3 regions of the Blautia sp. NSJ-175 genome follow, and region 1 is predicted to be linked to each of the others. Evidence: predicted binding sites of a transcription regulator. Region 1 holds the regulator's gene; each other region holds the start of a gene.

Region 1 (3,214 bases):
TCTATGACTTCAATCTTATCCAGCATCTTTTCCCGGCTCTCAGCCCGCTTAATGGACTTTTCCCGGTTGAACTGCTTTAATTTGGCAATGACTTCCTCCTGGTGTTTGATCTCCTGCTGCTGATTGAGGTAGGCCTGGTAGGCATCTCTGCGAAGCTGGGCCTTTTTCTCACTGTAGGCGGAATAGTTTCCGCTGAAGGAGCTTACCTTTCCGTTGTCAATATCAATCACCTTGGTCACGATCCTGTCCAGAAAATACCGGTCGTGGGATACGATAAGGACAGCTCCCGGATAATTCAAAAGGTACGTCTCCAGCCAGGAGATGGAGTCCATATCCAGATGGTTGGTAGGCTCATCCAGAAGGATGATATCCGGTTTTGACAGCAGCAGACGGCCAAGGGCCACACGGGTTTTCTGGCCTCCTGACAGGGTGGAGATTTCTTTTTCAAAGTCACTCTCCGGAAAGCCGAGTCCCTTCAGTACGCCCACAAGCTCACTTTTATACGCATAGCCGTTCTCCATCTCAAACTCATGGGTCAGCCGGGAATACGTCTCCATCAGGCGGTCCAGCTCCTCCCCTTGGGCGTGCTTCATCTGTTTTTCGGTTCTGCGCATATGAAGCTCCATATCCAGAATATGCTGTTTGACCTGGAGCAGAGAGTCATAGATGGTGAGCGCGCTGTCCAACTCCTGATGCTGGGCCAGATAGCCGATGGTCCTGCCCCTTGATAAGATTACCTCTCCGCTGTCCGCGGGAATCTCCTGCATGATGATGCGCAGCAGTGTGGATTTTCCTGCTCCGTTGATGCCCACCAGGGCGGCTTTTTCGCGTTCTTCTATATGGAAGGAGGCATCATGGATCAGATTCATGCCTCCGAACGATTTTTCAATGTTTTGACATGCCAGTATCATTTTATACGAATCTCCTTTATCTTTTGGTTCACCCTTCCTATTATATCGGAAATTCAGAATTTGACAACAGATAAAAACAACAATAACTGGAATTGTATTTGACTTTATTTTAACAATTATATATAATATTCCTATATGAAACAGAAAACTTAGACATAAGGAGGGTAAAGTCGTGGACGAAAAATGCATATCAAAAGCAGTCATCAGAAGACTTCCCCGATATTACAGATATTTAGGAGAACTTTTGGAAGATGGTGTGGAACGTATTTCCTCAAACGAGCTGAGCAGCAAGATGCGCGTGACCGCATCCCAGATTCGCCAGGACCTGAACAATTTCGGAGGATTCGGGCAGCAGGGATACGGCTATAATGTGCAGTACCTGTATACAGAGATCGCCAAGATCCTGGGGCTCGACAGGACCCACAACATGATCATCATCGGAGCCGGCAATCTGGGACAGGCACTGGCCAATTATGTACAGTTTGAAAAGCGCGGATTTAAAGTGGTGGGTATATTTGATGTGAATCCGGTTCTGAAAGGTATCTCTATCCGTGGGAACGAAATTCTTATGATGGATGAACTTCCCCAGTATCTGAAGGATAATGATGTTCAGATAGCAGCGCTGACTCTGCCTAAGAATAACGCGGAGGAGACAGCCAACCTGCTGGTGGAAAACGGAATCAAAGCCATCTGGAATTTCGCACATCTGGATCTGGAGGTCCCGGAGGATGTCATCGTGGAAAATGTACACCTTTCTGAGAGCCTCATGCGATTGTCTTATAACCTGAATTGTTATGTGACCGAACATAAAAAGTAAGAAAAGGCTGCTGCGGAATTTTTGCGGCGGCCTTTTGCTCTGCAGGAAGGTTTGACAGACTTCCCTGATTCATACCGGAATAAGAGAGGAGTGTATGATATGAAACAAATCGTAACCGGCGGACAGATGAAGCTATTGGATGAATACACGATCCACGAGATCGGGGTTCCCTCCCTGGTACTTATGGAGCGGGCAGCTCTGAGTGTCTGTCAGGCACTTCGGGAGGAAAATTTTCCTCTGAAAAGAGTTCTGGTGCTCTGCGGTACCGGAAATAACGGTGCGGACGGCGTAGCGGTGGCCCGTATGCTCCATATGACAGGTGTCTCGGCAGATATCTGTATACTTGGAAAAAAGGACCATTATACAGAAGAAATGAGAAAGCAAGTGAAAATTGCAGAAAATTATCATATATCCTTTGTCAAGAATGCAGTACCTGCTGAATATACTACTATAGTAGATGCTGTCTTTGGTGTAGGTCTGTCCAGGGAAGTGGGCGGAAAATACAGGGACACCATCGAAGCTCTGAACCGGTCAGGGGCAAAGGTCATGGCAGTGGACATTCCATCAGGTATCAGTGCTGATACGGGGAAAGTGCTGGGCTGCGCAGTGAAGGCTGATGTGACAGTCACCTTTGCTTATGAGAAGGCAGGTCTTTTATTCTACCCGGGCGCATCCTGCGCGGGCAAGGTAAGGACGGCTGATATCGGAATCTACAGGCTGCCTCAGAATGATTTTGAACTGTCCATACAGAGCTGTGAGGAGAAGGATCTGTGCCGGATTCCGGCGAGAAAGCCGGACGGGAACAAAGGAACTTTCGGGAAAATATTCCTGGCAGCCGGCAGCCGGGATATAAGCGGCGCGGCATATCTCTCCGCCTGTGCGGCTCTTAGGGCCGGCGCAGGCATGATAAAGGTACATACCAGGGAAGAGAACCGTCAGGCACTGACCACAATGCTGCCGGAGGCCATGTACAGCTTTTATGACGATGAAGAGATCCGAAAAGAACAGATCCGGGAAGGGCTTGCATGGGCTGATGTGATCGGGGTAGGACCGGGACTCGGCACAGGACAGCAGGCGGAAGATATTTTGTATACCATACTGGCGGAGGGCAGAAAACCTCTGCTGATCGACGCGGACGGCCTGAATCTGCTGGCCGGCAGAATGGAAGTGCTGTCCCAGTATCCGGCACCGGTCCTTGTGACACCGCATCTGGGTGAGTTTTCCAGAATCTCCGGGGTATCTGTGGAGGAGTGGAAGGAAGCGCCTCTTTACCTGACAAAACGTTTTGCCGGGAAATATCACCTGACAGTCGTGTGTAAAGATTCACGTACCGTCATTTCCGACGGCGGCGAGGAGATATTTATCAACACCTCCGGCAACAGCGGTATGGCAACAGCGGGAAGCGGGGACGTGCTCTTTGGCATCCTCATGGGATTTTTGTCCCAGGGACTTTCAGCCAGGGAGGCGGCAGCTCTCGGCGTTTATT
Region 2 (3,214 bases), on a different contig from region 1:
TCACCTTCCATCAGGCTTGCGATGGATTCCTCATCCAGATTGGCAATGTTGCCGACAACACTTCCGAAGCTCTCCACCAGAGAGTCAACGGTGGCATCGTCCAGCTTTTTCAAACCGCCTGTGGAGTCTTTGCTGCTGCCGCAGGCTGTCATAGCCAGGACGCATACTCCGATCAGGATTAAACCAATTAATTTTTTCCATGTCTGCTTCATATGATTCACCTCGCCTAAACCGTGCCGTGTTTCTTGCTGGGACGATCTTCTCTCTTTGTGAATAACATTTCAAAAGCACCAATCACATATTTTCTTGTATCTTCTGCCTCGATGATGGAATCCACATAACCTCTCTTGGCAGCAGCCATTGCGCTTGACTGTAAGTCAGCATATTCAGCGGCCTTTTCATTGATCGTAGCAGCATCGCTGTCTGCATACATGATCTTAGCTGCAAGACGCGCGTCCATCATACCGATCTGAGCGCCCGGCCATGCAAATACCATGTCCGCTCCTGTGGATTTGCTGTTCATTGCCAGATATGCACTTCCGAACGCTTCACCGATCACGATGTTCACCTTCGGTACGGTTGCATTTGTAAATGCGTAAGTAAGCTGTGCCGCTGCCTTGGCAATGTTGGCTTCTGAGCATTTTGTAGCTTTGTAGCCTTTTACATTTGTCAGAGACAGTACCGGAATTTCAAAAGCGTCACAGAATTTAACGAAATCTGCTGCTTTCTTGCATCCTCTCACAGAGAGAACCTTGTCAAAGGACTCTGTCTTCTCCCCTTCATCGTTGTAAACTTCGCTTCTGTTGGCAACGCAGCCCACAGTAGCGCCGTTCAGACGGATGAAGCCTGTCACCATGTCTTTTGCGTATGCAGCTTTTACCTCAAAGAACTCATTGTTGTCCGCGATCTGGGAAAGAGCAATGGCAGTATCACCAACACAGTTTTCCAGTTCCGGGCATACACGGTTCAGATCATCAGTGCAGTCTTCATAGGAAGAATTGTCTTCGTAGTTGGAAGGCAGCATAGATATCAGCAGTCTCATCTGTGCAAGGATTTCCTCCTCACTTCCCAGAACATCTACCAGGCCAGCCTCTTCGCTCTGGTATTTTGCGCTGGATGTATCACATTTGGAAATTTCATTTCCCTCTAAAGCGTTGGGGGAGTTTACAAACAGTTTACCGCTCTTCTCCTCCATGAAGGTGAAATCGGTAAGAGCCGGAACGATTGCAAGACCGCCGCCGCAGGTCCCGAAGATACCTGTGATCTGCGGAATCACACCTGACGCCATAACCTGTTTGGTGTAAATTTCGCCAAAAGCGTTCAGTGCGTCTGTAGCTTCCTGCAGTCTCAGACCTGCACAGTCCACAAGTCCGATCACCGGAGCGCCTGTCTTCATTGCCAGGTCGTAAAGTCTGACAATCTTTTTGGCATGCATTTCACCGATGGTTCCGTTCAGAACGGAAGCATCCTGGCTGTACACATACACCAGGCTGCCGTCAATGACACCGTAACCGGTGATGACACCGTCTGCCGGTGTTTCCTTTTCAGATAAGTTGAAATCTGTGTTTCTGGCTGTGACACAGCCGCCGATTTCAACAAAACTGTTCTCATCAAGTAAAGAAGCAATTCTTTTACTTGCCAAGCTTTGTGCTGTATTACTCATTTATCAGCCCTCCATTTTTTATTATTTACCTGGATTCTGCACGAAAAATCTGCGTGATAATCCGGCTTTCATGCAGAAATCGCCTCCTGGTTTTACTTTGTTGAGTTAAAAGACAAAACCAATTTCTGCCGATTATAATTGTACCCTTTTTCCGGGAATTTTTCAACAAGAATTTGTGAAATATTTAATTATTGTGTATGTTTTTTGTCAGACTTGCATAATACGCGCAGGTAATATTCCGCCATATGGATTTTTCTGCATAAAAAGGGAGGATGGAACTGCCCATCCTCCGCTGTTTTCAACCCTTTGCCCGGTCCACTGCCGCCTTCATTTCTTTTACATACTGAGCCACATAAGGCACACAATCTTTTCCGTATTTTGCCACAATTTTAACAATTGCAGAACCCACGATGGCTCCGTCTGAAACCTTTGCCATGTGATACGCCTGCTCGGGGGTAGATATTCCGAACCCCACTGCGCACGGTACATCCGTAGCCTGACGGACTAGCTCCACCATGGCACCGATGTCTGTCCTGATCTCACTTCTCACCCCGGTCACTCCCAAGGAGGAGACACAGTAGATATAGCCTTTTGCTGCCTTTGCGATCATGGTGATGCGGTTCTTTGACGTGGGCGCTATGAGGGGGATGATATCAATCCCGTAGGCGTCGCAGGCAGGTGCCAGCTCCTGTCTTTCCTCATAGGGCATATCCGGAACAATGATGCCGTCTATCCCGCACTCCACACATCTTTTCATGAAGCGCTCCTTGCCGTATGTAAAAATAGGATTCACGTAAGTCAGAAATACGATAGGCACAGTGACTTTCTTTCTCGCCCTTTGTATCATGTCAAACAATTTATCTGTTGTGCATCCCGCTTTCAGAGCTCTCTCGTTGGCCTCCTGGATCACAGGGCCTTCCGCTGTGGGATCGGAAAACGGTATGCCGATCTCGATCAGGTCAGCCCCTGCCGACTCCATGGCGTACAGAAGCTGCTCTGTCACGTCAAGCGTGGGGTCCCCGCCTGTGATAAAGGGAATAAATGCTTTTTTGTTTTCAAATGCCTGCTGTATTTTATTCATAGATCTCCACTCCTCTGTATCGTGCTATGGCAGCCACATCCTTATCGCCTCTGCCGGAAATATTTACAACAATGATTTTATCTTTGTCCATAGTTGGTGCCAGTTTTCTTGCGTATGCCACTGCATGGGCGCTTTCTATGGCCGGGATAATGCCCTCGGTCCTTGAGAGGTATTCAAATGCCTCCACTGCCTCCACGTCTGTGATCGGCACATATTCTGCTCTGCCTGTCTCATTCAAATTGGCGTGTTCCGGTCCGATGCCGGGGTAATCAAGCCCCGCGGAGATGGAATATACCGGCGCGATCTGTCCGTACGCATCCTGGCAGAACAGGGATTTCATGCCGTGGAAGACACCTTCTGAACCTCTGGCGATGGTGGCAGCATGCTTTTCTGTATCCACGCCAAGGCCTGCCGCTTCACATCCGATAAGCTGTACCTGCTCCTCCCGGATAAATTCATAAAAGGCTCCC
Region 3 (3,214 bases), on a different contig from region 1:
GCAGACAGGGAATCCACCACATGGGAAAATCCTGCGATTCCTGTTGCAAAGGTTCTGCGGACATCGGTATCGATCAGTGCCATCTCCGCTGCTTCATAGTAATACTTGTCATGCATGTACTGGATCAGGTTCAGAGTATTTACATAGAGTCCTGCCAGCCAGTCCATCATGATCTCATATTTGCGGATCAGCTCATCATATTCCAGATATTCGGAGGTGATCGGTTTGTATTCCGGTCCAACCTGCACTCTTGACTTCTCATCCAAACCGCCGTTGACAGCGTATAAGAGGCATTTTGCCAGGTTTGCCCGGGCACCGAAGAACTGCATCTCTTTTCCTGTCTGTGTAGCTGATACACAGCAGCAGATGGAGTAATCATCTCCCCATACAGGGCGCATCACATCATCATTCTCATACTGGATGGAACTGGTCTCCACAGAGATATAAGCAGCATATTTCTTGAAGTTTTCAGGCAGCCTGGATGAGTAGAGGACCGTCAGGTTCGGTTCCGGCGCAGGTCCCATATTCTCCAGTGTGTGAAGGATTCTGTAGTCCGTCTTTGTCACCATGGAACGGCCGTCCTGTCCCATACCTGCCACCTCCACGGTAGCCCAGACCGGGTCGCCGGAGAAGAGCTGGTTGTAAGAAGGAACGCGGGCAAATTTAACCATTCTCAGTTTCATGATAAAATGGTCAACCAGTTCCTGTGCCTCTTTCTCTGTCAGCATGCCATTTTCCAGATCCCTCTGAATATAGATATCCAGGAAGGTTCCCACACGGCCCACGCTCATGGCAGCGCCGTTCTGTGTCTTGATGGCTGCCAGATAGCCGAAATACAGCCACTGGACTGCTTCTTTGGCATTCTCGGCCGGTTTGGAGATATTGTATCCATAGCTTTGAGCCATTTTCTTCATATCGGCCAGAGCGCGGTACTGCATGGTGATTTCCTCTCTCTGACGGATGATCTCATCTGTCATGATACCGCAGCCGCAGTTATCGTAATCTTCTTTTTTCTTTTCCATCAGGAAATCAATACCGTAAAGTGCCACTCTTCTGTAGTCACCTACAATACGGCCGCGGCCGTAGGTATCCGGAAGTCCTGTGATAATCTTGTTATGACGGGCTTTTTTCATCTCCGGTGTGTACGCATCGAAAACACCCTGATTATGCGTTTTGTGATATTCTGTAAAGATTTTATGAAGTTCCGGAGCCGGTGTGTAGCCATTGGATGTGCAGGAATCTTCCGCCATTTTGATACCACCGTAAGGCATAAATGCCCTTTTCAGCGGTTTGTCGGTCTGCAGCCCCACTACCTTTTCCAGGTCTTTTAATTCTTCACTGATATAGCCCGGCCCATGGGAAGTCAGTGAGGATACGGTTTCCGTATCCATATCCAGAACGCCGCCTTTTGCACGCTCCTCTTTCTGCAGTTTTGAAAGTGCAGACCAGAGTTTTTCCGTAGCTTCTGTGGGTCCTTCCAGGAAGTCCTGGTTTCCTTCATACGGCGCGTAGTTGTGCTGGATAAAGTCACGTGTGTTGACTTCTTCCTTCCAGATTCTACCTTTAAATCCATCCCATTGTTTGAAGTTATTCATCTTTGCAAGTCCTCCTTCTAAGACAATAATTGTGTCGGAAACTGTACTGTAATGTGACCGGACTCATTAAAAAAAGCCGGTCCTATCCAGACAGCTTCTGCCCAGACGGTCGGCTAAATCAACGTTATACTCCCTGTGGTTCATTCCACTTCCGCCAGTCATATAACACTTGTAGTATAAAGCATTTTTTTAAGAATTGTCAATAAAAGGAATAGAACTTTTATGTTCTTTTTAGTATACATTGCTGCAGAAAAGATTACTTATTACCGGAATGGATAGCCATTTGCAAAAGGCGGTAATCTGTACATGTGGTTCAAAGGACCGCTGCCCGCACCCAGATCAAGTCCATCCTGCAGCGCACCGGTCAGATAATTTTTTGCGTTCTTAATTGCTCTTTCCAGGGCGTATCCGGCGGCAAGATTGCAGGCAATAGCCGAGGAAAGTGTACATCCTGTTCCGTGTGTATTTGGATTTTCTATCCTCTTTGAAGAGAACCAGATGTATTTTCCTTTCTCATACAGCAGGTCATCAGCTCCATCTGCCAGATGTCCGCCTTTTAAAAGGACAGCGCCGGAACCGTAACACGCTATTTTTTCTGCTGCCCGCTCCATCTCACACGGTGTACTGACAGAAAATCCGCAGAGTGCCTCCGCCTCCATAAGATTTGGTGTCACCACTGCTGCCAGAGGAAAAAGCTCTTCTTTCAGAGCTTCCTGCGCATCTTTGGACATGAGTCTGCTGCCGCTTGTGGAAATCATGACCGGGTCTAAAACTACATCCTGTACCTGGTATGTTCTCAGCTTTTCTGCAATCACACGAATAATCTTTTCATTGGGTATCATACCGATTTTTACTGCATCCGGACGAATATCCGTAAAAACACAGTCCATCTGTTTTGCCACAAACTCCGCATCTGTTTCCCGGATGCCGTATACGCCTGTTGTATTCTGTGCCGTGAGAGCTGTGATCACACTCATGGCGTACATTTTGTGAACGGTTATTGTCTTAATATCCGCCTGTATCCCGGCTCCTCCGCTGCAGTCCGAACCGGCGATCGTCAATACCTTTTTCATCTGTTTTTCCCCCATTCTTCCCAGCTTTCAAGATAAATATCTGCCAGTTTCAACAGTTTTTCTCTGTCCTTTTCCGAATAAAAATCGCGTATAACTGCCACTGTAAACCCGGATTTTTTTGCTGTCTCTGCGGCAAAATATGCATCTTCAAACACCAGAGTTTCTTCTTTTTTTGTACCTAAAATCCCCATCGCCAGCTCATAAATGCGCGGATTTCTTTTGCCTGCTCCGGCCTCTGTACAGGTGAGAAGGCCGGTAAAATATCCATCAATCCCATTATTTTTAAGAGCTGCCTCGATCAGAGGTCTGTCCGTAGATGTGGCAATGCACATTCTGACATTACGGCTCTTTAAATCCTCCAGTACCTGCAGAACGCCCGGTTTTATCCGAATCACTTTTTCATAACAGTCATATATCATCCTGTTGAATTCGTCAATGATCTCATCGCGTTCCAGGCGGATCCCGTAACTGCTGCGGAAATACTCTGCGGATTCCTCCATGGTCATGGTCTCCAGCTGCTCCTTCGTATCCTCCCCGGGTCTGATT

What was found. Region 1 encodes Rex, which represses fermentation and respiration genes when NADH is low (regulators of the CRP and FNR family bind a similar motif). Its sites were predicted from a motif close to ATTGTTAANTANTTAACAAT; they were not measured.
Region 2: MUB35_RS20765 (acyl-CoA carboxylase subunit beta) is a predicted target of Rex. The motif match lies at 1,836-1,855, and genes of this name have one in related genera.
Region 3: pflB (formate C-acetyltransferase) is a predicted target of Rex. The motif match lies at 1,780-1,799, and genes of this name have one in related genera.

The regions. Positions count from the first base shown of each region.
Region 1 is NZ_JALIFQ010000020.1:60,959-64,172, reverse strand. Features, by position in the region: gene MUB35_RS23750 (ABC-F family ATP-binding cassette domain-containing protein) at 1-911, opposite strand, end outside; gene MUB35_RS23745 (redox-sensing transcriptional repressor Rex) at 1,084-1,728, shown strand; gene MUB35_RS23740 (bifunctional ADP-dependent NAD(P)H-hydrate dehydratase/NAD(P)H-hydrate epimerase) at 1,828-3,214, shown strand, end outside.
Region 2 is NZ_JALIFQ010000015.1:40,540-43,753, forward strand. Features, by position in the region: gene MUB35_RS20760 (OadG family transporter subunit) at 1-212, opposite strand, end outside; gene MUB35_RS20765 (acyl-CoA carboxylase subunit beta) at 227-1,663, opposite strand; gene trpA (tryptophan synthase subunit alpha) at 1,962-2,744, opposite strand; gene trpB (tryptophan synthase subunit beta) at 2,737-3,214, opposite strand, start outside.
Region 3 is NZ_JALIFQ010000006.1:304,399-307,612, reverse strand. Features, by position in the region: gene pflB (formate C-acetyltransferase) at 1-1,595, opposite strand, end outside; ZMP/ZTP riboswitch at 1,688-1,767, opposite strand; gene thiD (bifunctional hydroxymethylpyrimidine kinase/phosphomethylpyrimidine kinase) at 1,859-2,668, opposite strand; gene MUB35_RS12240 (HAD family hydrolase) at 2,665-3,214, opposite strand, start outside.